Regions from separate parts of the Candidatus Dorea massiliensis AP6 genome, predicted to be linked through region 1. Evidence: predicted binding sites of a transcription regulator. Region 1 holds the regulator's gene; each other region holds the start of a gene.
The links. The regulator HrcA, encoded in region 1, represses chaperone genes, less so after heat shock. The targets are predictions, from matches to a motif close to TGTTAGCACTCNNNNNNNNNGAGTGCTAACA.
Positions count from the first base shown of each region.

Region 2: a site for HrcA is predicted at 2,026-2,056, ahead of htpG (molecular chaperone HtpG). Genes of this name have one in related genera too.
Region 3: a site for HrcA is predicted at 4,262-4,292, ahead of ACESZP_RS02065 (co-chaperone GroES). Genes of this name have one in related genera too.
Region 4: a site for HrcA is predicted at 3,698-3,728, ahead of ACESZP_RS00240 (Hsp20/alpha crystallin family protein). Genes of this name have one in related genera too.

Region 1 is NZ_CAXTKW010000016.1:31,825-39,268, reverse strand. Features, by position in the region: gene ACESZP_RS15345 (hypothetical protein) at 1-163, opposite strand, end outside; gene ACESZP_RS15340 (hypothetical protein) at 271-492, shown strand; gene dnaJ (molecular chaperone DnaJ) at 590-1,753, opposite strand; gene dnaK (molecular chaperone DnaK) at 1,971-3,845, opposite strand; gene grpE (nucleotide exchange factor GrpE) at 3,890-4,495, opposite strand; gene hrcA (heat-inducible transcriptional repressor HrcA) at 4,512-5,546, opposite strand; gene clpB (ATP-dependent chaperone ClpB) at 6,001-7,444, shown strand, end outside.
Region 2 is NZ_CAXTKW010000010.1:127,509-134,952, reverse strand. Features, by position in the region: gene htpG (molecular chaperone HtpG) at 1-1,947, opposite strand, end outside; gene ACESZP_RS11740 (hypothetical protein) at 2,146-4,212, shown strand; gene ACESZP_RS11735 (GDSL-type esterase/lipase family protein) at 4,273-5,034, shown strand; gene ACESZP_RS11730 (DUF4358 domain-containing protein) at 5,031-5,516, shown strand; gene ACESZP_RS11725 (MBOAT family O-acyltransferase) at 5,539-6,930, shown strand; gene ACESZP_RS11720 (DHHW family protein) at 6,980-7,444, shown strand, end outside.
Region 3 is NZ_CAXTKW010000001.1:361,276-368,719, reverse strand. Features, by position in the region: gene dprA (DNA-processing protein DprA) at 1-1,051, shown strand, start outside; gene topA (type I DNA topoisomerase) at 1,099-3,174, shown strand; gene codY (GTP-sensing pleiotropic transcriptional regulator CodY) at 3,319-4,095, shown strand; gene ACESZP_RS02065 (co-chaperone GroES) at 4,333-4,617, shown strand; gene groL (chaperonin GroEL) at 4,732-6,354, shown strand; gene ACESZP_RS02055 (ECF transporter S component) at 6,786-7,397, shown strand; gene ACESZP_RS02050 (ABC transporter substrate-binding protein) at 7,401-7,444, shown strand, end outside.
Region 4 is NZ_CAXTKW010000001.1:38,269-45,712, reverse strand. Features, by position in the region: gene carB (carbamoyl-phosphate synthase large subunit) at 1-1,276, opposite strand, end outside; gene dtd (D-aminoacyl-tRNA deacylase) at 1,315-1,752, opposite strand; gene ACESZP_RS00250 (cytidylate kinase-like family protein) at 1,768-2,406, opposite strand; gene ACESZP_RS00245 (nitroreductase) at 2,477-2,998, opposite strand; gene ACESZP_RS00240 (Hsp20/alpha crystallin family protein) at 3,143-3,604, opposite strand; gene ACESZP_RS00235 (HD domain-containing protein) at 3,793-4,278, opposite strand; gene ACESZP_RS00230 (cyclic nucleotide-binding domain-containing protein) at 4,348-5,040, opposite strand; gene ACESZP_RS00225 (ATP-binding protein) at 5,139-5,777, shown strand; gene hcp (hydroxylamine reductase) at 5,793-7,397, shown strand; gene ACESZP_RS00215 (MATE family efflux transporter) at 7,425-7,444, opposite strand, start outside.

The sequences.
Region 1 (7,444 bases):
TAGCTGATTGTAACATATTGGTTGGCGGTTGTCCATTTGATTGTTGTATTTTTTGATGTACATTTGCGGATTCTGAGAATTTTTGTTGTACATTGTCACGATAATTTTTCCACATAGCAGACAGCTTTTTCTGTCTCTTATTGTCCGGTTTTGTCTTTCCCATATTTTTCCTTGATTTGTTTGAATTTGTATGGTATTGTGAATTTATTGTACGGGATACCGGCTTTCTGACAATTCCTGTATAAAATGTAATGAAAGAGAGATTCCCGAATGACCGATGAATATTATGAGCTGATTTATGATAAGGCGCGCTCCTACGGAATTGCGGAAGGGAAGGCAGAATGTATTCTGGAGACCCTGTCCGATTACGGAGAAGTACCCTTACGGATCCGCGAGCAGATTCTGACCCAGCGAAACAGCGCGCAGCTGAACCGGTGGTTTTCGCTGGCCCGGCAGGTACATACCATAGACGCCTTTACGAACCGGATGTAAGCGAAATGTCGCAGCACTCCCTTTATTTCTCAGGATCGCAAAACAGCGTGTTATCAGAAATGAGATAACACGCTGTCTCTTTTTATCTTACGCCGGATTACTCGTCCAGCGCCTCTTTCATTTTATCAAAAAAGCCTTTCTTTCCTTTACCCGGCTTCTCCGGATTCTTACCGTTCACAATATCATCGTAAGCGCGCAGGGCTTCTTTCGCATCCTTACTTAAATCTGTCGGCACCTGTACCACCAACGTCACATAATGATCGCCGCGGGTGTTCTTATTGCGCAGGGACGGTACGCCCTTGCCTTTCAGACGCACGCGGGTGTCGGTCTGGGTTCCGGCCTTCACATCATACTCCACCTCACCATCCACGGTCTTGATGCGGACGGTGCCGCCGAGCGCCGCCGTGGCGAAGCTGATGGGAGCCGTGGAGTAGATATTCATATCCTGCCGCTGGAAAATCGGGTGACGGGCCACGATAACCTCAACCAGCAGATCGCCTCTGGGACCGCCGTTAACCCCCGGCTCTCCCTTTCCACGGATACGGATGCTCTGGCCGTTGTCGATACCTGCCGGTACCGTAACAGAAATCTTTTTCTTGCTGGCAATATAACCGGTGCCGTAGCAGTCCGGACACTTTTCTTTGATGATTTTACCGGTTCCGTTACAATCCGGACAGGGACGCACGTTCTGCACCATGCCGAACATGGACTGCTGGGTGTATACCACCTGTCCCTTGCCGCCGCATTTCGGACAGGTCACCGGGGAGGTACCCGGCTTCGCGCCGGTTCCATGGCAGCTGCTGCACTCATCCTTCAAAGTCAGCTCGATCTCCTTATCACAGCCAAAAACTGCTTCCTCGAAGGTCACGCGTACCTGGGTACGTAGGTTTGCCCCCTGCATGGGACCATTGTTGGCACGTCTGCCGCGGCCGCCGCCGAAGAGATCACCGAAGATGTCTCCAAAGATATCTCCCATATCCGCGCCATTGAAATCAAAGCCGCCATAGCCGCCCGCACCGCCTGCGCCTCCTTCAAATGCCGCATGACCAAACTGGTCGTACTGACGTCTCTTGTCCGGATCGCTTAAGACTGCGTACGCCTCGGAAGCCTCTTTGAATTTCACTTCCGCTTCTTTATCGCCGGGGTTCATATCCGGGTGGTATTTCTTTGCCAGCTGACGGTACGCCTTCTTAATAGTGGCATCGTCCGCGTTCTTGTCTACGCCCAGAACCTCGTAGTAATCTCTCTTCTGCTCTGCCATTTTTTCTATCTTCCTTTATACCTTTTCTCAATTGCTTTGCGGTAAAGCCTCTAAAGGAATCCTGTTTTGCAGGATTCTTCGCCTGGAAGGCTTCTTGCATATCAGATTTCTGATATGCAAGAAAGGCTCCTTCGAGCCTTTCTTGGATTCTTTTCTTTCAAGCCTGCCTTTCAATATAGCGCAACGCCCATTTTCTGTCAAGCCTGATTCTTTTTTATTAAACCTCTCTGTAGTCGCCGTCTACGACATCGTCAGAAGCGCCTGCGCCTGTTCCGGCACCTGCTCCCATATCCGGTTCTGCCTGGCCTGCCGCACCCTGTGCTGCCTGTGCCTGCTCATAAACCTTTGCGAATACCTTCTGTGCCGCGTTCATCAGCTTTTCCTTGCCGTTCTTCAGCTCGTCAAGGTCTGCGTCAGAGATATCTGCCTGATCCTTGGTTCTCTCCAGAACTGCCTTCAGGGAAGTAAGCTCTGCCTCTACTGCGGACTTGTCAGCCGGGTCAACCTGTGCGCCGACCTCTTCCAGTGCCTTCTCGGTCTGGAATACCATGGAGTCCGCGTCGTTTCTCGCGTCGATAGCCTCTTTCCGCTTCTTATCCTGAGCCTCGAACTCAGCAGCTTCCTTCACTGCCTTGTCGATATCGCTGTCGGACATGTTGGAGCCGGCGGTGATGGTGATATGCTGCTCCTTGCCGGTGCCCAGATCCTTTGCGGATACATTTACAATACCGTTTGCATCGATATCGAAGGTAACCTCAATCTGCGGAACACCACGTCTTGCGGGCGGGATTCCATCCAGACGGAACTGGCCGAGAGACTTGTTGTCCTTTGCGAACTGACGCTCACCCTGTACGACGTTGATATCTACGGCTGTCTGGTTGTCAGCTGCGGTAGAGAAGATCTGGCTCTTCTTGGTCGGGATGGTTGTGTTACGCTCAATCAGACGGGTTGCGATACCGCCCATGGTCTCGATGGACAGAGACAGCGGTGTAACATCCAGAAGAAGGATATCGCCTGCGCCTGCGTCGCCTGCCAGCTTACCACCCTGAATGGAAGCACCGATAGCTACGCACTCATCCGGGTTCAGAGATTTGCTGGGCTCATGGCCGGTCAGCTGTTTTACCTTGTCCTGTACAGCCGGAATACGTGTGGAACCGCCTACCAGCAGTACCTTGCCAAGCTCGGAAGCTGTAATGCCTGCATCCTTCAGCGCTGCCTGAACCGGTCCTGCGGTACGCTCTACCAGGTCATGGGTCAGCTCGTCGAATTTCGCTCTTGTCAGGTTCATATCGAAGTGCTTCGGTCCCTCAGCAGTTGCTGTAATGAACGGAAGGTTGATGTTGGTTGTGGTTGCGCTGGAAAGCTCCTTCTTCGCCTTCTCAGCTGCCTCTTTCAGTCTCTGCATTGCCATCTTGTCGCCGGACAGGTCTACACCCTCTGTACGCTTGAACTCAGCAAGCATGTAATCTACAACCTTCTTATCGAAGTCGTCGCCGCCCAGACGGTTGTCGCCTGCGGTAGCCAGAACCTCAATAACGCCGTCGCCAATCTCAATGATAGATACATCGAAGGTACCGCCGCCCAGGTCGTATACCATGATCTTCTGCTCTTTCTCATTGTCCAGGCCGTATGCCAGTGCCGCAGCGGTCGGCTCGTTGATGATACGCTTTACATCCAGGCCTGCAATCTTACCTGCATCCTTGGTTGCCTGTCTCTGTGCGTCGTTGAAGTATGCCGGTACCGTAATAACTGCCTCGGTAACCTTCTCGCCCAGATAGTTCTCTGCGTCTGCTTTCAGCTTCTGCAGAATCATAGCGGAAATCTCCTGCGGAGTGTACTGCTTTCCGTCGATGTTTACTTTGTGGTCGGTACCCATCTCTCTCTTAATAGAAGAAATGGTTTTCTCGGAGTTGGTAACTGCCTGACGCTTTGCCGGCTCGCCTACCAGTCTCTCGCCTGTCTTTGTAAATGCCACTACAGACGGTGTGGTTCTTGCTCCCTCTGTATTTGCTACTACTACGGGCTTACCACCCTCCATAACTGCTACGCAGCTGTTTGTTGTTCCTAAGTCGATACCAATAATCTTGCTCATAATAGAGACCTCCTCAATGTATTCTGATTGTAAAATGTAATTTCTTAGTTTGCGACTTTTACCATGCTGTGACGGATTACCGTATCCTTATACATGTAACCCTTCTGGAATTCCTCGGCTACTACATTTTCACCAAGTTCTTCATCCTCCACGTGCATCACTGCGTTGTGGTAATTCGGATCGAATTCCCCGCCTACTGCCGCAATGGGTTCTACACCCAGATCGGTCAGAGTGGTCATCAGCTGGCTGTATATCTTATCCATACCTACGATGACCGGATTTTCTTTCTGATCCTCAGGTACAGATGCAAGACCGCGTTCAAAATTGTCTACCACCGGAAGGATTTTCTCGATGACATCCCGGGCTCCCACTTCATACATGTGGGACTTCTCCTTCTCGGTTCTCTTTCGGAAGTTATCGAATTCGGCCATCTGACGCTTTACGCGATCCTCCAGCTCCTCGATTTTCTCTTCCATCTTGTCTTTTTTCTTTTTCTTCTTCAGCATCTCAGGCTCCTCGACCGCTTCTGTCTCCTCCGGTTTCTCGCCGCCGGTGCTTTCTTTTTCTTCGGAAGCTTCTGCTGCTTTCACAGTTTCTTCTTCCTTTGCTTCTTTATTCTGAAGCTCTTCGTTTTTGATTTCCTGTTCCACGGGTTTTTGCCCCTTTCTATTTCTTATTTCTATTGTAAATCTCGTCCAGCTGCTCAGTCAGGGTCTTCAGCGTCTTCAATACATTCTCGTAATCCATCCGCTTGGGACCGATGATTCCGATGGTTCCCTGCAGGCCCTCGCCCAATTCGTAAGTAGCGGTGACTACACTGCAGTCCTTCATGGACTGTATGGGTGTCTCCTGTCCGATGTAAACCTGGATGCCTTTGCTGTCACTGTTCTCCAGTGTCTGATTTACCAGGTCAGACAGCTGCTGCTTTTCCTCGAAGGTGCTGATCAGCTCGCTTGCTTTGCCGTTATCGGAAAGCTCCGGATAGCGGAAGATGTTGGTCGCTCCTGAGGTATATATCTCTACCTCGTCCTCGGAGTGGATGACTTCTGCCACCGCGTCGATGACGCTACCCACCAGCTCGCTGTGGATACCTGCCTGCTCTTTCAGATTCTGAATCATCGCCAGATTAATTTCCTCAATGGACAGGCCGTTCAGTACACTGTTCAACAGGATGTTCAGCTTCAGGACTGTCTCCTGGTCAAGCTCCTCGGTCACGTCGATGACTTTGTTGCGGACGATGTTTCCTTCTATCATAATAACTGTAAGGATCTGCGTCGCGTTGACTTTGGAGAGCTGGATGAACTTCAGCTTGTTCCTGTGATAGGTGGGGGCGGATACCATGGTGGCATAGTTGGTATTAGCTGCCAGAACTTTTACCACCTGCTTCAATACCTGCTCCATCTTATCGCTTCGCTCAATCATCAAGTCTTTCAGTTCCTGTACCTCGTGATTCTTCTCTTCCAGAATATGATCCACGTATAAGCGGTATCCTTTATCGGAAGGAATCCGTCCGGCTGAGGTATGGGGCTGCACGATGTAACCCATCTCCTCCAGGTCTGACATTTCATTTCGAATCGTCGCGGAGCTCAGATTCAAATCTGAGTATTTTGAAATGGTTCTGGAACCTACCGGCTCGCCCGTCTCCATATAGTTACGGATGATTGCCTGAAGGATTTTCTGTTTTCTCTCATCCAGTTCCATTTCGTTCACCTCTTCTTTACTGGTTTCTTTTCATTTCTTTGTTGCTTTTTATCTATTAGCACTCTGCCCTCTCGAGTGCTAACATTAAGATAGCACTATGATTTTGGTTTGTCAAGCGGGTTTATAGTTTTTTTAGAAATCTTTTTTGCTTTCCTTTATATAAGGTAAGAAAAACGGACGGAGAGAAAAAGAACCGGGGCGGGCTTACCCTCACCATCCCCCGTTTTGCACTATATAATTAAGTAGTCTGACACTTTATAGATTTTTTATAAATTATTTTCAAAAAAGTACTTGATCTTTTCTTTCAGCAGTGTTATAAATGGGTACAGAAAAAGAAAAAGGCCCTGTATCAGATATGGAAATGTATTTGATGCCGGGACTTTCTTTTTTATATTTTATTATTTTAACAACATATTTTACCAATAGAACTTAGAAGAAGAAAGGAGTCAGATTTATGAACATCAGCAAATTTACACAGAAATCCATTCAAGCTGTAAATGACCTGGAAAAGCTGGCCTATGAGTATGGCAATCAGGAGATTGAACAGGAACATCTTCTGATGAGTCTGCTCCGTCAGGAGGACAGTCTGATTTTGAAGCTCGTCGCGAAGATGGGCATCGACCAGAATCTGTTTCTGAACGGCGTGGAACAGGCATTAAATAAAAGAGTCAAGGTTTCCGGCGGACAGCCCTATATCGGTCAGTATTTAAATAAGGTACTGATCAGCGCTGAGGATGTGGCAAAGCAGATGGGCGATGAGTACGTCTCTGTAGAGCATCTGTTTCTGGCCATGTTAAATGACCCCAGTCCTTCCATGAAGGAGCTGTTCCGGGAATACGGCATTACCAAGGATCGTTTTCTGCAGGCACTGTCCTCTGTGAGAGGCAACCAGCGCGTAACCAGTGACAATCCGGAGGCTACCTATGATACCTTAAGTAAATATGGTTCTGACCTGGTGGAAAAGGCACGGGATCAGAAGCTTGACCCGGTCATCGGCCGTGACGCGGAGATCCGGAATGTGATTCGGATTCTGTCCCGTAAGACCAAGAATAACCCAGTTTTAATCGGTGAACCCGGCGTCGGCAAGACCGCCGTTGTGGAGGGTCTGGCACAGCGTATCGTGCGGGGCGATGTACCGGAGGGTCTGAAGGACAAGAAGGTATTTTCCCTGGATATGGGCGCGCTGGTGGCCGGTGCCAAGTACCGCGGCGAGTTTGAGGAGCGTCTGAAAGCCGTTCTGGAGGAGGTTCGGAAGAGCGAGGGCAAGATCATCCTCTTCATCGATGAGCTGCACCTGATTGTGGGCGCAGGCAAGACCGACGGAGCTATGGATGCCGGCAATATGCTGAAGCCTATGCTGGCCCGTGGCGAGCTGCACTGCATCGGCGCGACCACTCTGGATGAGTACCGTCAGTACATTGAGAAGGATCCGGCGCTGGAGCGTCGTTTCCAGCCGGTTATGGTGGATGAGCCGACGGTGGAAGATACCATTTCTATCCTGCGTGGTCTGAAAGAGCGTTATGAGGTATTTCACGGTGTGAAAATCACGGACGCCGCCCTCGTAGCTGCCGCTACCCTCTCCAACCGTTATATCTCCGACCGTTTTCTGCCGGATAAGGCCATTGACCTGGTGGATGAAGCCTGCGCTCTGATTAAGACGGAGCTGGATTCCATGCCGACGGAGCTGGATGAGCTGCGGCGTAAGATTATGCAGCTGGAGATCGAGGAAGCGGCCCTGAAGAAGGAGACTGATCACTTGAGTCAGGAGCGTCTGGAGCACCTGCAAAAAGAGCTTGCGGAGCTGCGCGACCAGTTCAATACGCAGAAGGCTCAGTGGGATAATGAAAAGACTTCCGTGGAGCGTCTGCAGAAGCTCCGTGAGGAGATTGAGGATATCA
Region 2 (7,444 bases), on a different contig from region 1:
CTCGCAGAACAGGTTGACGTTTTCGCCGTCCTTGTGCGCGAGGATGTACTGAACCAGCTTGTTGTTCGCGTTCAGAACCAGGGTCTCTCCGCCGCCGAACATGCCCATATCCATACCGTTCATGCTGTACATCTTCATCATATCCTGCATTCTGCGGCTTTCCTCGGAGAGGGTAATCATGGAGGAGATATTCTCGTTCTTCATCTTCTCTACTTTCACGTCCAGCTTGTCATTGCCCAGAGCCTTCCGGAAGATTTCAGTCAGGGAATCGGTGGTCTCCTTCAGCTCTGCCTCGTCGGTGGCTTCCACGAAGTCCTCGGTCAGATCTGCGTCGATCCGCTGGAACTTGATCTTGTCATTCTTCATTTCCAGATGGGAAATGAAGGGAGCGTCGATATTGTGCTTCAGGATGACAGCGTTCTTGCCTTCCTCGCGGAAGAGATTGATATACTGGCTCTGCTGTACCTCGTCGGTTACGTAGAAGATGGTCGTCTTTTCCGGCTCCTTCTCCTCGGTATCCTCCTGCTTGTCGTCCGGGTTTTCTACCACGTCCACATCGGCGGCCTCCTCCTCCGGAACCAGATCCTTCAGAGTCTGATACTTGCCGTCCAGATCCTTGAACAGGATATAATCGCTCATCTTGTCACAGAACTTCTCATCCTTCAGGCAGCCGAATTTGATAAACGGGCTGATGTCGTCCCAGTACTTCTCATAGGTTTCCCGATCGGTTTTGCACATACCGGTCAGCTTGTCTGCTACCTTCTTGGAGATGTAATCGGAAATCTTCTTTACAAAGCCGTCATTCTGCAGGGCGCTTCGGGATACATTCAGCGGCAGATCCGGACAGTCGATGACGCCCTTTAAGAGCATCAGGAATTCCGGAATGACCTCCTTGATATTGTCGGCGATAAATACCTGGTTGTTGTACAGCTTGATGGTTCCCTCGATGGAGTCATACTCCGTATTGATCTTCGGGAAGTACAGGATACCCTTCAGGTTAAAGGGATAATCCATGTTCAGGTGAATCCAGAACAGAGGCTCCTTATAATCCTGGAACACCTTGCGGTAAAAGGCCTTGTATTCCTCATCAGAGCACTCATTGGGGTGCTTGGTCCACAGCGGGTGGATATCGCTTAAGGAAACAGGACGCTTGTTGATCTTGACCCGATCCCGGGCCGGGGATACCTCTTTGGTCTCCTTGGTGCCGTCCTCTTTTTCGATCTCCTCCGTCTTGGCGTCCTCATGAATATGCTCGACCACCACGTCGTCGTCACGAAGCTCGGACTCGTCGATGGTTTCGTATTCCTGTTCCGCATTTGCCTTCTCCAGGAAAATCTCTACAGGCATGAAGGAGCAGTACTTGCTGATGACCTCGCGGGCACGGTATTCGTTGGCGAACTCCAGACAGTCCTCGTTCAGGAACAGGGTAATCTCGGTACCGATCTCAGTACGGGTTCCCTCAGACATATCGTATTCGGTACCGCCATCGCATTCCCAGTGAACGGCTTTCGCGCCATCCTGATAGGAAAGGGTGTCGATGTGAACCTCGTCTGCTACCATGAATGCGGAGTAGAAGCCCAGTCCGAAATGACCGATGATCTGGTCGTCATTGGCCTTATCCTTGTACTTCTCCAGGAAATCAGCCGCTCCGGAAAATGCGATCTGGTTGATGTATTCCTCGACTTCTTCTGCGGTCATACCAAGTCCGGTATCGATGAATTTCAGAGTTTTCTCTTCCGGGTTCACAATCACGCGGACGCTGTCCTTGTGGCCTTCCGGATAGTTGTATTCACCAATCAGGGCAAGCTTATGAAGCTTCGTAATCGCGTCGCAGCCGTTGGAAATCAGCTCGCGGAAGAAGATGTCGTGGTCGGAATAGAGCCACTTCTTGATAATCGGGAAAATATTTTCGCTGTTAATGGAAAGACTTCCATGTGTATTTGCCATTTTCGTTCACTCCTTTAAGTAAGTATGTTTCGTAACTGATAAATATTGTAACGCGGCGGAACGGAAAAGTCAATAGAAAATCAGCACTCTAAGCAGGCGAGTGCTAACAAAAATTCCGTAAAGTTTATAAAAATTCTATAAACAGGAAAAAGAAGATCTGGTATAATAAAACATATATGAGTGAGGGAGATACAAAGGATGAAAGAGTGGAAGAAAAGCAGATGGCTGATGCCGCTACTGTTGATTTTAGTGGGCATTCTTCTGGAAATATTCGTATTTAATTTCCGACATTGGGAAGCATATCTGTGGAAGGACGAGCATAGGAATTTTGAGGAGCAGATACTGGGCGAAGGCCTGGTGCAGGTGAATGATAGCCTGTATCGTGTTACAGCGGAGAATGGAGAGGAGACATCCTGTATCGAACTGCTCAATATACAGCAGAAGCTTTACAATATTCAGATTGATATGCGTGTGGAAAATCCGGTTTCACCGGAAGACCGGGCTGTCAGTGTTCAGGTGAAGGCGTCGGACGAGGCCAATGAAAAATATTTTCGTCTGCCGGAACGTAAGATCGTAAATGGTGTGGAAAAAAGCCAGTATATGCGGCTGCATCTGAGCGGAAGCTCTCCGGAAATGCTGATTATCATTCACGCGTCCAAAGGACAGCTCATTCGGATTTCCGACATCAGCGGCAATGTGTCCGTGCCGTTTTTCTTCTCTCTGGCGCGACTGCTGGCTGTATGGGGGCTGCTTATCGCTGGCTGGTATCTGCGCCCGTCTTCGGAGGTTCACCGGAAAAAATATGTGGAATGCGGCTATAAGGGAGTTCTTTTTGCGGCAGTGCTTCTCGGACTGGAATTCGCGGCGGCCTTTGCGGTGCAGCAGGAGAATCTGACGGCGGTGGAGCAGGCGCCCACCATGACCTGGATGACCCAGTACCAGCTGCTGGTCCATTCCCTGGCGAAGGGCGAGACACGGCTTGAAATAGAGCCGGGTGAGACATTAAAATCCCTGGAGAACCCTTACGATTACCGGATGCGGAGCGCGATGATGGAAAATGCGGATGAGAGCTATATGTGGGATACCGCTTATTACAGGGAACATTATTACGTCTATTTTGGAGTCGTACCGGAGCTTCTGTTTTTCCTGCCCTGTTATCTGCTCACAGGCGCGGATTTTTCGACGCTTACGGCAGTTTGGCTGTCCTGCAGCCTGTTTATGGCCGGTGTATTTGTATTACTTGGAGAAATTGTAAAAAAATGGTATCGCAATACGTCCTATTCGGTCTGGTTGCTTTTGAGCCTTTTGATTGCCAATGGCAGCGGTGTCTGGAGCTTTTACCGATATCCCACCTTCTATGACATCCCATTGATGCTGGGCATGGCCTGCGGCGTCTGGGGACTGGCTTTCTGGATGAAATCGCTGAAAGGGGAACGGGTCAATCGGTTGGAAATGGCGGCAGGTTCTTTTCTGATTGCGCTAATTGCGGGCTGCAGACCCCAGCTGGTGCTGGTGAGCGCGCTGGCGCTGCCGCTGTACGGAACTGCGATTCGACAGGGAAAGGTTCTGAAAGAAAAGAAGGTATTAGATTTATTTGCCTTTGCGTTTCCGGTGCTTCTGGTGGCGGCGGGCCTGATGTATTACAATCAGATTCGCTTCGGCAGCGTCACGGATTTCGGAGCCGCCTACAATCTCACCCTGCAGGATATGACCAGGCGGAAGCTGGAAATGGGCAGGACGGTATTCGGCTATTTTACCATGCTGTTTCAGCCGCCGGTAATTACGGGCGTATTTCCCTATTATGAGCAGGTGGCGGTGAAGAGTCAGTTTTACGGCCAGGCCATCATTGAGAGCGGCTTCGGCGGCATCATGGTCAACAATCTGATTTTGTTCCTCAGTCTGATTCCGTGGAAATGTAAGAAGCTGATTCGGCAGAAGGAAGCGTATCTCTGGGCGTGGATGTTTCTGATTCTGGGGCTTGTGACAGCTTTTATTGATATCCAGATTGGCGGTCTGATTCCCCGTTATACGGTGGATGTAATCTGGCTGTTTTACCTGGCAGTGGTGCCGGTGGTGCTGGGAGCGTTGGAAGAAAGCGTGGGTATGGAGCGATGGAAGCTTCTGTACGGTCTGTTTCTGCTTTTGTTTATTCAGGCCATGCTGTTCCATTTCCTGACCATATTTACAGATATCTATGATAAAGTGAAGGATATGAATCCGGTCTGGTTCTACAGGGTAGAGCATCTGATCGAATTCTGGCTGTAGGCTGAAACTTTTTGTAATGCGGATCCGTCTATATACTATAAAGGTAGGAGTGCTTGTAGGATGAGACAGAATGTGAGAATTGCCTGGTATTTTCTGGTGCTGGCGCTGCTTGTCGGCGTATGGTTTGCGCACGGCAGGGCGGACGAAAAAAAGACAGAACCGGAAGGTGGTTTCCCGGCGGTGGCATGGATAGAAGCGCAGGAAAATGCAGATGTAAATAAAATAGAAGTAAAGCTGGAACAGAAAGAAGCGGCAGAGCAGCAGCTGTCAGATCCGGGAAATCCGGACAAAGGTACGTTAAAAGAGCGCTTTGCGGGCGCGGTTCTGGTGGGTGATTCGGTGGCGACAGGCTTTCTGGATTATGAGATTCTGGACGCCACAGAAATCGTGGCGCTTCGGGGACTGCGGACTGACTCAGCCGGACCGGAGATCGAAAAAGCGCTTTCGCTTGCGCCGAAGGTCTTATTTTTATCCATCGGGTTAAATGATCTGGAATACTGCCGGGGTGACAGCAGGCTTTTTATCCGGCATTATGAGGAGCGGCTCACAGAGATCCGGGCTCAGGCGCCCGATCTGCCCGTTTACATCAATGGAATTTTGCCGGTGCTTCCGGAGGCCGTGGAGAAGAAGCCTGCCCTTCAGAATGTGGATACCTTTAATCAGGCCCTTCGGGATATGTGTAAAAAATGGAACCTGACCTATATTGACAACAGTGAGCTGCTGCAGGATCACGCGGACTGGTATCAGAAGGATGCAGTACACCTGAAAAGTACGCCCTATCCGCTGTGGCTGGAGCGCATGGAGGAGGCGGCTGGCTTATGAGAGACTGGATTTTGCGGATAGCGAAGCTTATCCTTCTGGGGCTTCTGGTGTATGGCGGTGTCCTGGTGGTTAAGGGAACCGTCCGGCATGTGGACTTCGGAAAGCTCCGGGCCGATGTGGAGGCCGCAGCGGATGCATCGGATATGAAGCAGGGCGACGCGCAGCTTCTGAGAAGGCTTTACGGGCTGAACGGTGGGGAACTGGCCCATTGGGTACTCTATATTTCTTCTGACAATATGGCCGTAGAGGAGCTGCTTTTAGCGGAGTGTACCTCGACCGCACAGGCGGATCAGGTGCTTCAGGCGGCCCGGGATCGAAAAGCCACGCAGATTCGGAATTTCGATGGTTACGGTCCGGAACAGGTGCAGCTGTTGAACCAGAGCGCCCTTCGAAGCGACGATGTGTACGTGCTGTTTGCGGTATCGGATCACGTATCGGATATCAAAAAGGCATACCGAAAAGACCTGTTTCAGACAGAATAAATGAGAAATTAGGAGCATAAAAATGGTTTTCAGCAGTATTGTCTTTCTCTTTGCGTTTCTGCCGCCGGTTCTGGCGGTTTATTATCTGGCTCCGGTGAAGCTTCGGAATCTGGTGCTTCTGGTGGCAAGCCTGATTTTTTATGCCTGGGGCGAGCCGGTCTATATCGGGCTCATGGGCTACAGTATCCTGTGGAATTACGTGATGGGACTGGATATTGCGAGATTTAAGAAAAAGGGAAAATCTGGAAAATGGAGTCTCGCACTTGGCGTGGCGGTGAATTTACTGATTCTCGGATTCTTTAAATATTACGGATTTTTGGCGGAGAATCTGGAGGCACTGCTTCCGGTAAAGCTGCCGGAGCTGGCGCCCCGCCTGCCCATCGGACTGTCCTTTTATACCTTTCAGTCCATTTCCTACCTGGCGGATGTGTACAGGGGGAAAGCGAAGCGGCAGACGAATCTCATTTCCTTTGGTCTCTATATCTCCATGTTCCCACAGCTGGTGGCGGGTCCCATCGTCCAGTACGCGGATGTGGATGCCCAGCTTCAGAAGCGGGAAATGTCCCCGGAGAAGTTTGGAAACGGAGTCCGGTATTTTATAAGCGGCCTTTCGAAGAAGGTGCTTCTGGCCAACAATCTGGGCGTTATATTTCAGGAAATTACGGCCCTTTCCGGCCTGTCGGTGCTGTCAGCCTGGCTTGGCGTGCTGGCCTATACTCTTCAGATTTATTTTGATTTCAGCGGCTATTCCGATATGGCCATCGGCCTTGGGAAAATGCTGGGCTTTGAATTCCGGCCCAATTTTAACTATCCCTACTGTGCGAAAAGCATTACGGATTTCTGGCGGCGGTGGCATATGTCCTTAAGCTCCTGGTTCCGGGAGTATGTGTACATCCCGCTGGGCGGTAACCGGGTGAAAGCAGGACGGCATATGTTCAATCTGCTGGTGGTCTGGATGCTGACCGGGCTCTGGCACGGGGCCAGCTGGAATTTTGTGGTCTGGGGCCTGTATTACGGAATTTTGCTGATTTTCGAAAAATATGTATTAAAAGGAAAAATCGAACAATGGCCGGTACTAAGACGGGTGTACACGCTGTTCCTGGTGATGACAGGCTGGGTGTTCTTCTTCAGCCCCAGTCTCACGGCGGCGGGGCAATATCTGGCGGCGCTGTTCGGACGGGGCGCAGCCGGCCTGGCGGATGCGGCGGGGCTTTATTACCTGACCACAGGACTTGTTCTGTTTATCCTGGCGGCATTATTTTCCACGCCGCTGCCATTTGGAATCTGGCGGAAGCTGCAGGAAAACGACTGGTGGGACGGTCTGATTTTAGTCGGATATCTGGCGCTGTTTTTGTTGGCAGTGGCATATCTGATTCGGGATACGTATAATCCGTTTTTGTATTTCCGATTCTGAAAACGGGAAAATAGATGGACAGAGGCTTACGATGAGAGACAGAAAAAATTTGAATAAAATATTGGGACTTGGCTTCGTGCTGGTGCTGGCCGGTTTTACTGCAGCCAATTTCCTTCATAAGGATATGAAATTCTCCGACACGGAAAACCGGATGCTGCAGCAAAAGCCTGCCTTCGGCCTGGCGGAGCTGGTGGACGGTCGCTTTATGAGCAGCTTTGAAAAATACCAGACCGATCAGTTCGCCTTCCGGGATCAGTGGATTCGCCTGCAGACGGCGGCGGATCAGCTGCTTGGCAAAAATAAATCCGGGGATGTATATCTGGGAGAAAATCAGCTTTTTGAGGAACCGTCGGAAATCGGAAACGAGGTGTGGAAAAATCTGGATGCCATCAATCACTTTTGCAGCCAGTATCCGGACGTGCATTCCTATCTGATGCTGGCTCCGGACGCGGCGTCTGTACAGAAGGAGCGGCTGCCGGGATACGTGCCGGTGGCAGAACAGGAGCAGCAGCTT
Region 3 (7,444 bases), on a different contig from region 1:
CAGCCTCTTTTACGCTCCCGGCCTGGAACATAAATTACTGGAAAAATATGGAACTCCTGAGCGGGTTTTTCATAGCAAAGAACAGGAGCTGACGGAAAGTTTTCCCTCGAATCAGGAGAAACTGACGATACTGGCCGTAAACCGGAAAAAATGGGACTTTAATCGGGAAGCGGAGCGCCTGCAGCGGCTTAATCTTACCTTTTTAAGTATCGAAGATCCCCGCTATCCCAAGCGGCTCGGCACAATTCCGGACGCGCCCTGCGGTCTCTTTGTCCGGGGAAAGCTTCCTGAGGAAGAAAAACCTGCAGTCGCCATTGTGGGAGCCCGGGACTGTACCACGTATGGCCGCAATCTGTCCCAGTGGTTCGGTGGGGAGCTGGCGGCAGCTGGGGTACAGATTTTAAGCGGCATGGCCCGGGGTATCGACGCTTACAGCCATTACGGGGCATTGAAAAAGGATGGCGCGACCTTTGCGGTGCTGGCAGGCGGAGCGGACATGTGCTATCCGGAATCCAACCGGGATATTTATATGGAACTGGAACGGCGGGGCGGAATCATTTCCGAGTGTCCACCGGGCGTCCGGCCTCTGAAATATTATTTCCCATTACGAAACCGGATCTTAAGCGGCATGTCGGATCTGGTACTTATAATAGAAGCAAGGGAGAAAAGCGGCTCTCTTATCACCGCCGATTATGGGCTGGAGCAGGGAAAGGAAGTCTATGCGGCCCCGGGACCCCTGGGAGAGGCCTTAAGCGCCGGCTGTAATAACCTGATAAGACAGGGAGCCGGGATCGCCATTTCACCGGAACAGCTGTTAGAAGTTCTCCATATTTTACCGGGATTTAACAGGAAAAAAATGCAAGAAAATAAAATTGTGCTTGAAAGGTCTGAAAATTTGGTGTATAGTTGTTTACGCTTGCAGGCTCAGAGCCTGGCGGAGATCTGCGCGAAAACAGGACTTACGCCAGGAGAGACCTTGAGCGTTATGACAAAACTGCAAATGAAAGGCTATGCCAAAGAAGTATATAAAAATTATTATACGCTTTCTTAAGAGCATTTGCAGCAGACAGCGGATATCAAAGAAAGAGAGTAAGTATTATGGCAAAGAATCTGGTTATCGTGGAGTCTCCCGCAAAGGTAAAAACCATCAAGAAATTTCTGGGATCCAACTATGAGGTGCTGGCGTCCCAGGGACATGTAAGAGATTTGCCCAAGAGCCAGCTGGGGTTCGATGCGGAGCACGACTACGAACCAAAATACATTACCATTCGCGGCAAGGGTGATATTCTTGCTAAGCTGCGCAAAGAAGCGAAGAAAGCAGATAAAGTATATCTTGCAACCGACCCTGACCGGGAAGGCGAGGCGATTTCCTGGCATCTGTCCCAGGCGCTGAAGCTGGACCCGAAGAAAATGTACCGGATTACCTTTAACGAGATTACCAAGAGTGCGGTAAAGGAATCCTTAAAAAATGCCCGTGAGATCGACATGGATCTGGTCAATGCCCAGCAGGCCCGTCGGATGCTGGACCGTATGGTAGGTTACCGTATCAGCCCGATTCTCTGGGCGAAGGTAAAAAGAGGTTTAAGCGCAGGCCGCGTACAGTCTGTGGCACTCCGTCTGATTGCGGATCGGGAGGAAGAGATCAATGCGTTTGTACCGGAAGAGTACTGGACATTGGACGCGGATTTTCTGGCGGACGGCGGTAAAAAGCCGCTGCAGGCCCATTTCTACGGCACGAAGGACGGTAAAATGACTGTGAAGTCCAAAGAAGAGATGGAGCAGATCCTGAAGGAGCTGGATGGCGTCTCCTATGAGGTCAGTGAGGTGAAGAACGGCGAGCGAGTGAAAAAAGCGCCCCTTCCTTTTACAACCAGTACCCTGCAGCAGGAAGCTTCCAAAACCCTGAATTTTTCCACCCAGAAGACCATGAGCGTGGCACAGCAGCTTTACGAGGGTGTGGATATTAAGGGCAGTGGCACGGTGGCGCTGATTTCTTACCTGCGTACCGATTCTACCCGTGTATCGGAGGAAGCAGCGAAGGCGGCGCATGAATACATTGCTTCCAATTACGGAGAAAATTATACATCCAAAGGTCAGAGCGCCAAGACCAGCGGCAAGAAGATTCAGGACGCCCATGAGGCAATTCGCCCCACGGATCTGTCCCGGACACCGGCTGCTGTGAAGGATTCCCTGACCAGAGAGCAGTTCCGCCTGTATCAGCTGATCTGGAAACGGTTTGCAGCCAGCCAGATGGCGGACGCAGTCTATGAGACCTCTTCCGTGAAGATAGACGGAGGCAAATACCGTTTCACCATGTCTGCGTCCCGGGTGACCTTCGACGGTTTCATGGCGGTTTATGTGCAGGATGAGGAAAAAGAGGGAGACAGCCGTCTCCTGAAAGGATTCAGTAAGGATACGAAACTTTCGCTGAAGGAATTTGAGAGCAAACAGCATTTCACACAGCCGCCGGCTCACTATACAGAGGCAGCGCTGGTAAAGACCTTGGAGGAGCTGGGCATCGGACGTCCCAGCACCTATGCGCCGACGATTACGACGATTATCGCCCGCCGTTATGTGTCAAAGGAAAATAAGAACCTGTATCTGACCGAACTGGGTGAGGTCGTTAACAATATGATGAAGCAGGCCTTCCCCACCATCGTGGAGACTGATTTTACGGCTAATATGGAAGGACTTCTGGACTGCGTTGAAGAGGGAACCGTCAACTGGAAGACGGTTGTAGAGAATTTCTACCCGGATTTGGAAAAAGCGGTTGAGGCAGCGGAAAAAGAGCTGAAAGAGGTAAAGATTGAGGATGAGGTAACTGACGTGGTCTGCGAGGAATGCGGCCGTCATATGGTTATCAAATACGGTCCACATGGCCGTTTCCTTGCTTGCCCGGGCTTCCCGGAGTGCCGCAATACCAAGCCATATCTGGAAAAAATCGGCGTACCGTGCCCGAAATGCGGCAAGGACGTGGTACTTCGCAGAACCAAGAAGGGAAGAAAATATTACGGCTGTGAGAATAATCCGGAATGCGATTTCATGTCCTGGCAGAAGCCTTCGAAGGAAAAATGCCCGGTCTGCGGCAGTTATATGGTAGAAAAGGGCAGCAAGCTGGTCTGCGCCAATGAAACCTGCGGCCATGTAATGCTGAAGAAACAGGATGAGAAGTAAGTAGTCAGAAAACTTTGAAAATATAGATTGAAAAATGGATAGAATTGTGATAAAATTCATATAAATTCCGAGTTATTGAAAAAATAAAGCGAAAAGGTAGAAAAAGAACGCTTTCGGGAACTAAAATACGATGGAGGGAATAGAGTGAGCGTACAATTATTGGATAAAACAAGAAAGATCAATAAGCTGCTGCACAATAACAATTCCAGTAAAGTGGTATTCAACGATATCTGTGAGGTGCTGACAGAAATTCTGAATTCTAATATTCTGGTTATCAGTAAGAAGGGTAAAGTGCTGGGTATCAGCCATTGTGAAGGTGTGGAGGAGATTCAGGAGCTGATCGTAGATGAAGTTGGCGCGCATATTGACGAAGCGCTGAACGAGCGCCTCTTAAGTATCCTGTCCACCAAGGAGAACGTGAATCTGCAGACCCTGGGCTTTGAATCCGAGAATGTTCGCGATTATCAGGCTATCATTACTCCGATTGATATCGCAGGCGAGCGTCTGGGAACCTTGTTCCTGTATAAATACAAAGAGCAGTACGATATCGACGACATTATCTTAAGCGAGTACGGCACCACCGTTGTAGGTCTGGAAATGATGCGTTCTGTCAATGAGGAGAACGAGGAAGAGAAGAGAAAGGTCCAGATTGTAAAATCCGCCATCAGCACCCTGTCATTCTCGGAGCTGGAGGCTATTACCCATATCTTTGAGGAGCTGAAGGGCAACGAAGGTATCCTGGTAGCCAGCCGTATCGCTGACAGCGTGGGCATCACCCGTTCCGTCATTGTCAACGCCCTTCGGAAATTCGAGAGTGCAGGCGTCATTGAGTCCCGTTCCTCCGGAATGAAGGGAACCTACATTAAAGTAGTGAACGATGTGGTATTCGATGAGCTGGCGAAATTAAAGAAAGAATCATAAGGCTTCCAAAATGAGAATACGATTACAGTGCAGAAAAAGATTCAAAAAGAACGATTTCTGCACTGTTTTTATGTAATAGGAAATTCCATCGTAGTTTCTAAAAAAAGCATAAAATCCAAAAAAGCGGTTGACAAATTTTCTGGAAAGATTTAATATAATAACCGTAAGTTAGCACTCATATTGAACGAGTGCTAATAATAAAATGAGGATAAGATGAAAATCCAAGGAGGAATAGAAATGAAGTTAGTACCGTTGGGAGACAGAGTTGTACTGAAGCAGTTTGAAGCAGAGGAGACTACCGCATCCGGAATCATTCTGGCAAGCAAGTCTCAGGAGAAGCCGCAGCAGGCTGAGGTCGTAGCAGTAGGACCTGGTGGAATGGTAGATGGAAAAGAAGTTACCATGCACGTAAAGGTTGGCGATAAGGTTATCTATTCCAAGTATGCCGGAAATGAAGTAAAGCTTGGCGACGAAGAGTACATGATTGTAAAGCAGAATGACATCCTTGCAATTGTAGAATAATATCGAAAGATATTATTCTTTGCCGAATGGCATCCTGAGCGGAGCGTGCATATCCGTCAGGATATGACCGAATAATGATATAAAAATCTGAAAAAGAAACTGGAGGAATCAGAAATGGCTAAGGAAATCAAATACGGCGTAGAGGCCAGAAAAGCACTGGAAGCTGGAGTTAATAAGCTTGCGGATACCGTAAGAGTAACAATCGGACCAAAGGGAAGAAACGTAGTACTGGATAAGCAGTACGGCGCACCCCTTATCACAAATGATGGTGTGACCATCGCAAAAGAGATCGAGCTTGAGGATCCGTTTGAGAACATGGGCGCTCAGCTGGTAAGAGAGGTAGCGACCAAGACCAACGATGTAGCAGGTGATGGTACAACCACCGCAACGGTTCTGGCACAGGCTATGATTCATGAAGGCATGAAGAACCTGGCGGCAGGCGCAAACCCGATTGTCCTGAGAAAGGGTATGAAGAAAGCAACAGACGCGGCAGTAGAGGCGATCAAAGAGATGAGCAGCCCGGTTACCGGAAAGCATCAGATCGCGAGAGTTGCAGCAGTTTCCTCTGGAGACGAAGAAGTTGGCAACATGGTTGCTGACGCTATGGAAAAGGTGACCAATGACGGTGTTATCACTATCGAGGAGTCCAAGACCATGAAGACTGAGCTGGACCTGGTAGAAGGTATGCAGTTCGACAGAGGATATATTTCCGCATACATGGCAACGGATATGGAGAAAATGGAAGCAGTTCTGGATAATCCGTATATCCTGATTACCGATAAGAAGATCTCCACCACACAGGAAATCCTTCCGTTGCTGGAGCAGATCGTACAGTGCGGCAGAAAGCTCCTGATTATTGCAGAGGACATCGAGGGCGAAGCTCTGACCACTTTGGTTATGAACAAGCTGCGTGGAACCTTCACTGTTGTAGGTGTAAAAGCACCGGGTTACGGCGACAGAAGAAAAGAGATGCTGCGTGATATCGCTATTCTGACAGGCGCAAATGTAATCTCCGAGGAGCTTGGCCGTGAACTTAAGGATGCAAAACTCGAGGATCTTGGTACAGCCAAGTCTGTTAAGATTCAGAAAGAGAATACTATCATCGCTGAGGGCGCAGGCTCCAAGGAAGATATCCAGCAGAGAATCGCACAGATTCGTGCGCAGATCGAGGAGACCAAGTCCGACTTCGACCGTGAGAAGCTGCAGGAGAGACTTGCAAAGCTGGCTGGCGGCGTAGCAGTTATCCGTGTCGGCGCTGCAACCGAGACTGAGATGAAGGAAGCAAAGCTTCGTATGGAGGATGCTCTGGCAGCAACCAAGGCAGCTGTAGAGGAAGGTATCATCGGCGGCGGCGGATCCGCATATATCCATGCAACCAAGAAGGTAGCAAAGTTGCTTGATACAGTAGAGGGCGATGAGAAGACCGGTGTAAAGGTTATCCTGAAAGCACTGGAAGCGCCGCTGTTCCATATTTCCGCAAACGCAGGACTGGAAGGCGCAGTGATCATCAACAAGGTAAGAGAGAGCGAGCCGGGAATCGGCTTCGACGCACTGCATGAAGAGTATGTGAACATGGTAGAAGCAGGAATTCTTGACCCTGCAAAGGTAACAAGAAGCGCACTGCAGAACGCAACCAGCGTAGCAGCTACCTTCCTGACAACCGAGAGCTGTGTAGCAAATATCAAAGAAGAGACACCCGCAATGCCCGCAGGCGGCGGAATGGGCGGAATGATGTAACACATCAGCAGGAAACCAAGCGACCGGCATAGCCGGGCATTTGGTTTCATCAGATGTGTTAATGAGAAAACCACGTAAGTGGTTTTCGAATATAAGCCCAAGGAAGAAAAACAAGCACCCCCGCGGCAGGATTTATCCTGCCGCGGGGGTGCTTGTTTTCTCCCGGGGTCAATATCCCCCCTTGCATCCGCCCCCAAACCATGCTATACTCTACTAGGAAACTGAACAACAAGCATAGGGGTGCTGGCGGAAGCCGGCTGAGATTTGGACTGAGGCTGTCCATGACCCGTAAAACCTGTTGGATAATGCCATCGTAGGGAGTAGATTTTTAAAAGATATGCGATAAATCCGCCCGGCGTAGGCCGGGCGTTTTTTTGCGCAAAAACCTCTTGCGGCACAGTTTAACACATACTATTAGGAGGAACTGTAACATGACAACAAAGAAATGGGAATTGAAGGACATCATCATGATGGCGATTTTGGGAGTCGTATTTTCAGCCATTTACCTGGCTGTTTTTGACGGAGGCGTTGTGCTTTCTACCGTACTTGCCCCGACCGGACTTTCCAACTTCGCGTTTGAAATCATCTATGGCGTATGGTTCATGGCTGCCACACTGGCTGCTTACATCATCCGTAAGCCGGGCGTAGCTCTGGTGGCAGAAGTACTGGCTTCCGTAGTAGAGCTTCTGATGGGCAATTCCGGCGGCGTAACCGTTGTATTGACCGGACTGATTCAGGGCGCAGGTGCAGAGCTTGCATTCGCTTTATTCCGTTATAAGAAATGGGATCTGGCGAGCATGTCCCTGGCAAGCGTATTTTCCGCTGCCTTCATTTTCTGTTATGAGCTTTACTATCTGAACTACATTGCGCTGGCACCGAGCCTTCTGATTGCGCAGCTGGCAGTCCGTTTCGTAAGCGCCATCGTATTCTCCGGCGTGATCTGCAAGCTGGCTGGCGACGGACTGGCAAAGACCGGTGTGGTAAAGAGCTATGCCATCGGCGCGAAAGCAAAGAGCGGAAAGGTATATGACGAGGAGGACTAAAAAATGGATAAGTTAAAGGTCGTTCTGGACTGGTTCCCGAATACAAA
Region 4 (7,444 bases), on a different contig from region 1:
TATGCAGCATATGCAGCAGCTCTTCCTTGGATTTTTCATGGAAATCCTTCGCGAATCCAAGACCGTAACGGCCAATCTCCAGACTGCGGATGGCTTTCTGGAAGGCTTCCTTATAATTTTTACCGATACTCATAACCTCGCCAACGGCGCGCATCTGCGTACCCAGCTTATCCTCTACGCCCTTGAACTTTTCAAAAGCCCAGCGTGCGAACTTAATTACGATATAATCTCCGTCCGGAACATAGCGATCCAGTGTGCCGTACTTTCCACAGGGGATCTCGTCCAGTGTCAGGCCGGACGCCAGCATAGCGGAAACCAGCGCAATGGGAAAGCCTGTTGCCTTGGAAGCCAATGCGGAGGAACGGGAAGTACGGGGATTGATCTCGATGACGATATCCCGGTCTGTCTTCGGATCATGGGCCCACTGTACATTGGTGCCTCCGATAACCTGGATGGCCTCTACGATCTTATAGGACTTCTCCTGCAGACGCTTCTGTACATTTTCGGGAATGGTCAGCATGGGCGCGGAACAGAAAGAATCACCGGTGTGTACGCCCAGCGGGTCGATATTTTCAATAAAGCATACGGTGATGATGTTATTTTTGCTGTCGCGGACTACCTCCAGCTCCAGCTCTTCCCAGCCGAGAATGGACTCCTCCACCAGGACCTGACCCACCAGACTGGCCTGCAGACCTCTGGCTACGACCGTTTTCAGCTCTTCTACATTGTATACAAGACCGCCGCCTGCGCCGCCCATCGTGTAAGCCGGACGGAGAACAACCGGGTACCCCAGTTTATCCGCAATAGCTACTGCCTCGTCTACGGTATAGGCAACTTCGCTGCGTGCCATCTCGATCCCTAAGCTGTCCATGGTGTGTTTGAACTCGATGCGATCCTCGCCGCGCTCGATGGCGTCTACCTGCACGCCGATAACCTTAACGTCATATTTATCCAGGACGCCTGCCTTCGCCAACTCGGAGCAAAGATTAAGACCGGACTGTCCGCCGAGGTTCGGCAATAAGGCATCTGGTCTTTCTTTTTCAATGATCTGAGTCAGTCGTTCCACATTTAACGGCTCAATATACGTAACGTCTGCGGTTCCCGGATCTGTCATAATGGTCGCCGGATTGGAGTTTACGAGAACGATCTCGTAGCCCAGCTTCTTCAGCGCCTTGCAGGCCTGTGTGCCGGAATAATCGAATTCGCAGGCCTGACCGATAATAATCGGGCCGGAACCGATAATCATTACTTTGTGGATATCCTGTCTTTTACCCATGTTTTCTCTCCCTGTATTTATATTGTAAATTTTTGTTTCTACGATTCTAATAAAATGGTAAATGGTCCGTCATTTAAAAGCTCTACCTTCATATCCGCGCCGAACTCTCCCCGTTCGACCACAGCAACTTCCTTTTTGCAGCTTTCAATGATGTATTCATAGAGCTCATTTGCCATATCCGGACCCGCCGCCTCTGTAAATCCCGGCCGGTTGCCGTGTCTGCAGTCCGCGTACAGTGTAAACTGGGAGACCAGCAGAAGCTCCCCGTCCACATCCTTCAAGGACTTGTTGATCTTCCCGTTTTCATCCGAAAAAATGCGCAGGCCGATCATTTTCTTCACCAAGCGGTCTGCGTCTTCTCTTGTATCTTCTTTTCCCACACCAATCAGAACCAGATAGCCCTGATTGATACGGCCGATGGTTTCCTCATGCACCGTCACCGATGCATGGGAAACCCGCTGTATCACAAATTTCATTTTAAATATATACTCCTAGATTTTTTCGTGCTCCCGCTCCTTATAGGCCATGAACTCACGAATCATATGAATCGTGCCGTCGATACCCAGCGTCGCTGTATTCAGAGACAGATCGTATCCTGCCGCGTCGCCCCATTTCTTACTGGTATAGTAATTATAGTAGCTGGCACGGCGCTTATCCGTCTTGACAATCAGATCCTTAGCCTTGGCGTCGGTCAGATCATGACGTCTCGCGATCCGCACGACGCGATCCTGCATATCCGCATGCAGGAATACATTGACCACATTCGGGAAATCTGCCAATGCATAGTCAGCGCAGCGCCCTACGATGACGCAGGGGCCTTCCTTGGCGATATTCTTAATGGCGTCAAACTGCGCCAGGAAAATCTTGTGGTTCAGGGGCATCTCTGAGAAAGAAGAAGTGGTATATCCCAGAGAATAGGTATCCATCACCAGTGAATAGAGGAAGCTGTTGGTCGGCTTCTCGTCGTGATTTTCGAAAATCTCCTGGCAGAGGCCGCTGTCCTTGGCTGCTCTCTCCAGCAATGCTTTGTCATAAAAAGGAACGTTTAACTCTTCCGCAAGCTGTTTTCCGATGTCGTGTCCGCCGCTTCCATACTGGCGTCCGATGGTAATGATTGTGTTATTTGCCATAAAATCATTCTCCCTTCCAGTTGTTCTTGTCTATATTATACAACATTTTATAGGAAAAGGAAACCGGAAATTATTCTGCGTAATAGATGTAAGATGCTTTCCGTTCTTTTGGTTCTGCCGAAACCGCAGCCGCATAACCCAGCACACAGTGGCCGATGCCCTCATAATCTCCTTCGATCCCGAGAGTTTTCAGAATTTTCTTACCTTCCTCGCTCTCGAATTCCTCTTTTGCCCGGTGAATCCAGCAGCTTCCAAGTCCCAGATCCGCGGCAGCCAGCATCAGATTGCCCATCACGAGGCTGCCGTCGTAGACGTGGGTCGGCCGGTTCTTGTCCGCCAGCACCACCAGTACCACAGGAGCGCCATAGAACGGATCCGCTTTTGAACCCATAATCTCTGCGTTCATCTTTGAAAGTTTATCCCGCAGCTCCTTATTGGTTACGGCTATTATAATCGGGGACTGCATTCCCATTCCGGTCGGCGCCCAGGTGCCGGCCTCCAGTACTTTATCAAGCAGCTCCTTCGAAACCATATCCGGCTTAAAATTCCGGCAGCTTCTTCTTTCTTTGATGGTCTTTAATGTCTCAGCCATGATCTATCACTCCTCTCGTTTTCCCAATTATAGCATGACGGTATTGCTTTTGCACCCCATTTTCACATTTTTTCGCACCCTTTTTAACAACATCCTTCCATAAAAAGGAGCCCCGCCGCTTCCGCGGCGAGGCTCCTCGCTCCATTATCCTTCGATGGAGATGTACTTTGACGTCTCAACTTCCGGTTTTTCTTCCTTCTTCGGGATGACCAGCTTCAGGATACCATGCTTAAACTCGCCCTTGATATCCTCCTGCTTTACGCCTTCGCCTACATAGAAGCTTCTCTGGCAGGATCCTGCGTAACGCTCCTTGCGGATGTACTTTGCAGTTTCCTTCTCCTGCTCATCTACGTCCAGGCCTCTTGCTGCGCTGATGGTCAGATAACCATTTTCCAGAGAAACCTTAATTTCGTCCTTCTTGAATCCCGGGAGATCCATCTCCAGCTCATATGCTTTATCGGTATCCTTGATATCCGTCTTCATCAGGTTCTTACCTCTGCGGCCATACAGCTTCTTTTCCAGCTTCTGCATGTCTCTGTCATCATAGAACGGAAACTCAAACAAATCATCAAAGAAATCTTTTCCAAATACACTCGGTGTTAACATAGTAAACGCTCCTTTTTTATGTCTCGTACAATAGGTCACTGTCTTGAGGTTCCATTTCCTTTTCCCTCTTGACAACTATGTTATAGTCCTTTTTGTTAGCACTGTCAAGAGGTGAGTGCTAATTTTTTTGTGAAGATTTTGTGAACACTATAAGCTGTGCATGGCGTATCTCTAAAGCTATTGTCATGTCAAATATGAAACATCTCCCTGCAAATCATTTTTCCACATGCTGTTTTAAAAATATTATGATAGGCTTTTAAAGCTACTTCCTTCGATAAGCCATCCTCCATGATGTTTACCAGAAAATCAGCCTCTACCAAGATCTGATAATCCATTTCATCAATATTATTATAGGTATGATGATGTGCAATCAAATACTGAACCCGATCAGATACATTTTGATCAAAGCCTAATTCTCCAAGTAGCTTTTCTGCGATTGCAGGGCCTTCTTTTTCCTGTAATTTTCCATTGCAATTTCCATATTTTTCTTCGCAGAAATGAATTCCAATATCATGTGTCAAAGCCGCCACTTCAATGGTAAACAGGCATTTTTTATCCACATTTTCCGTTTCCGCTATCAATTTTGCATAACTATGCACTTTGCAAAAATGTTGAATTCTCTTTGCATCTCCTCGATATAATTCAATCATTGCCAAATGTAATTTATTTATCATTGAAAGCTTCCTCCTTTTTCACATATAACAGCCTTAAAATTAATCCTGTGTTTTCCATGATATAAGATATCACATTTTTATTCTTGTATCTACATCACCGGAAACATTCAATTCAAAGTGATTTCGATTTGTTTTTATAAAGCCTTCTTTTTGTAATTTTGATATTTCTGTAGACATTGCCGCCCGATCAATACAAAGATAATCCGCCAACTGCTGTCGGTCAAAAGGAATGTCAAAGGACAACGACGAATGTCTGGTGGACTCTGCCGACAGATAGGACAGTAGTTTATCCCTGGTCGTTCGCTTGCCAACATGCGTGATCTTATCGTTCAGGAGCAGTATCTTATTTGCCAGCACACTGACCAGGTTACGAATCAGCTTCTGATGATGTCCGCATGCAGTCGGGCAGGTAACCAGAAGCCTCTGGACATTTAACAGGATAATCTCACAATCCTCATCTGCTACCACACTGATATTCAGAACAGCACCCGGACTTGCTGCATAGGGCTCCCCAAAGAAATCACCGGCATGACATTTTGACAGAATATTCCGATGTCCCCAAAGGTCTTCCTGTATCACAAGAACACAGCCCGACGCCACAAGTCCCATTACCTCGGTAGAATCCCCTGCTCTGAAAATATAAGAGTCTCGTTCTTTGGAAATGATGGTTGCATTTACACAATGCAATATGGATAATATCTCGTTATCCGTAAGGCCTTTAAAAAATGGACTGTTTCTTAGAATGGGTAAATATTTTTTCAAAATCGCTCCTCCTGTTGGAAATCAAACATACAAGTTGTGTTTATTATACTATGATTCTACCAGAAACAAAAGTTAAATGCTATTGACGGAGGAAAAAAATGATAAGAAAGATTATCAGGATTGATAAAGACAAATGCAACGGCTGCGGTGTCTGTGCAGATGCCTGCCACGAAGGTGCCATTGATATCATTAACGGAAAAGCGGAATTGGTGAGAGAACATTTCTGTGACGGACTGGGCGACTGTCTTCCGGAATGTCCCACAGGTGCCATTTCATTTGAGGAAAGAGAAGCACCCGCATATGATGAAGAAGCCGTGAAAGAATCACAGAAGAAACTATTTGTCAAAAATCAGGCAATGTCTGCACACTCGGTGCCAAAGCTTCAGAACTGGCCGGTACAGATTAAACTGGCTCCTGTTAATGCACCATATTTTAACGGTGCAAAACTTTTAATCGCAGCTGATTGTACTGCTTACGCTTATGCCAGCTTTCATCAGGATTTTATTCGAAATAAGGTAACTTTAATTGGTTGTCCAAAATTAGATCAGGTGGATTATAGTGAGAAACTGACCGAGATTATTCAAAATAACAACATTCAAAGTGTGACACTTGTAAGAATGGAAGTTCCATGCTGTGGTGGACTGGAAATGGCAGCAAGAAAAGCCCTTCAAAGCAGTGGAAAATTTATACCATGGCAGGTTGTAACAATAAGTATTGATGGAAAAATATTAGAATAAAAGGAGAATACGAAAATGAATACAAAAATGTTTTGTTATCAGTGTGAACAGACAGTGGGATGTACCGGCTGTACAGGAAATGCCGGTGTCTGTGGGAAAAAGGCAGATACAGCCAGATTGCAGGATGAACTGACCGGGGCGTTGATCGGTCTGGCAAGAGCTGTCGATAATACAGCAGCTATTTCTAAAAGAACCGGGCAGGTCATAATCGAAGGACTGTTTACTACCGTTACAAATGTGAGTTTTGATGATGCAGCGATTCAAAATATGATACAAAAAGTCAGAGCCGAGAAAGAAAGATTGGTTCCTGACTGCAGTAAATGTCAGTCATCATGCGGCAAAACAGACGAATACGATATGCAGCAGCTGTGGGATGCCGATGAAGATGTCCGCTCTTTGAAATCTCTTATTCTTTTCGGAATTCGCGGAATGGCAGCCTATGCCTATCATGCAAACGTTCTGAACTATGAAGATGCCGAAGTGAATCGGTTCTTCTGCGAGGCATTATTTAAGATTGGTTACGAAGAAAGTGTGGAAACACTGCTTCCTGTTGTGCTGAAAGTAGGAGAAATCAATCTGAAGTGCATGGCACTCCTTGACAAGGCAAATACAGAAACTTACGGAACACCAGAACCGACTGCAGTTACTCTTACCGTAGAAAAAGGACCCTTTATTGTTGTGACCGGACATGATCTGAAGGATCTGCAGCTTTTACTTGAACAGACAGAGGGAAAAGGAATCAATGTCTATACCCACGGTGAAATGCTCCCTGCCCATGCTTATCCATTCTTAAAGAAATTCTCTCACTTAAAAGGGAATTTTGGAACTGCATGGCAGAATCAGCAGAAAGAGTTTGATCATCTTCCAGCTCCGATTCTTTACACTACCAACTGTCTGATGCCGCCCAAAAGCAGTTACGCTGACAGAGTATTTACAACAGAAGTGGTTGCTTTCCCAGGTGCTGTCCATATCGATGAGAAGAAAGATTTCTCGCCGGTCATTGAAAAAGCATTGGAACTGGGTGGTTACAAAGAAGATCAGATACTCACAGGCATCAACGGCGGTACAAAGGTGACCACCGGTTTTGGTCATGCAGCCATCCTGTCCCATGCAGGAACTGTAGTTGAGGCAGTAAAAGCAGGTGCAATCCGCCATTTCTTCCTGGTTGCCGGCTGTGATGGAGCTAAGCCCGGCCGGAACTATTATACAGAATTTGTAAAGCAGACGCCTTCTGACAGTATCGTCCTCACCCTGGCGTGCGGAAAATTCCGTTTCAATGATCTTGATCTGGGCGAAATCGGCGGGCTGCCGCGGCTGATGGATATGGGACAGTGTAATGACGCTTATGGCGCAATCCAGGTTGCCGTGGCACTTGCGGACGCCTTTGGATGTTCCGTAAATGAGCTTCCGCTTTCCTTCGTTCTCTCCTGGTACGAACAGAAGGCCGTCTGCATCCTGCTGACACTCTTGCACCTGGGTATTAAAAACATCCGTCTTGGTCCTTCTCTTCCGGCGTTTTTGTCTCCTAATATTCTGAATTTCCTGGTGGAAAATTATGGAATCGCACCGATTACCACGCCGGAGGAAGACATCAAAACACTGCTGAACCATAATAAATAAATTTGTCAAAGCCTCTGAAGTATCAAATTATCGTTCGGCTTCCGCGC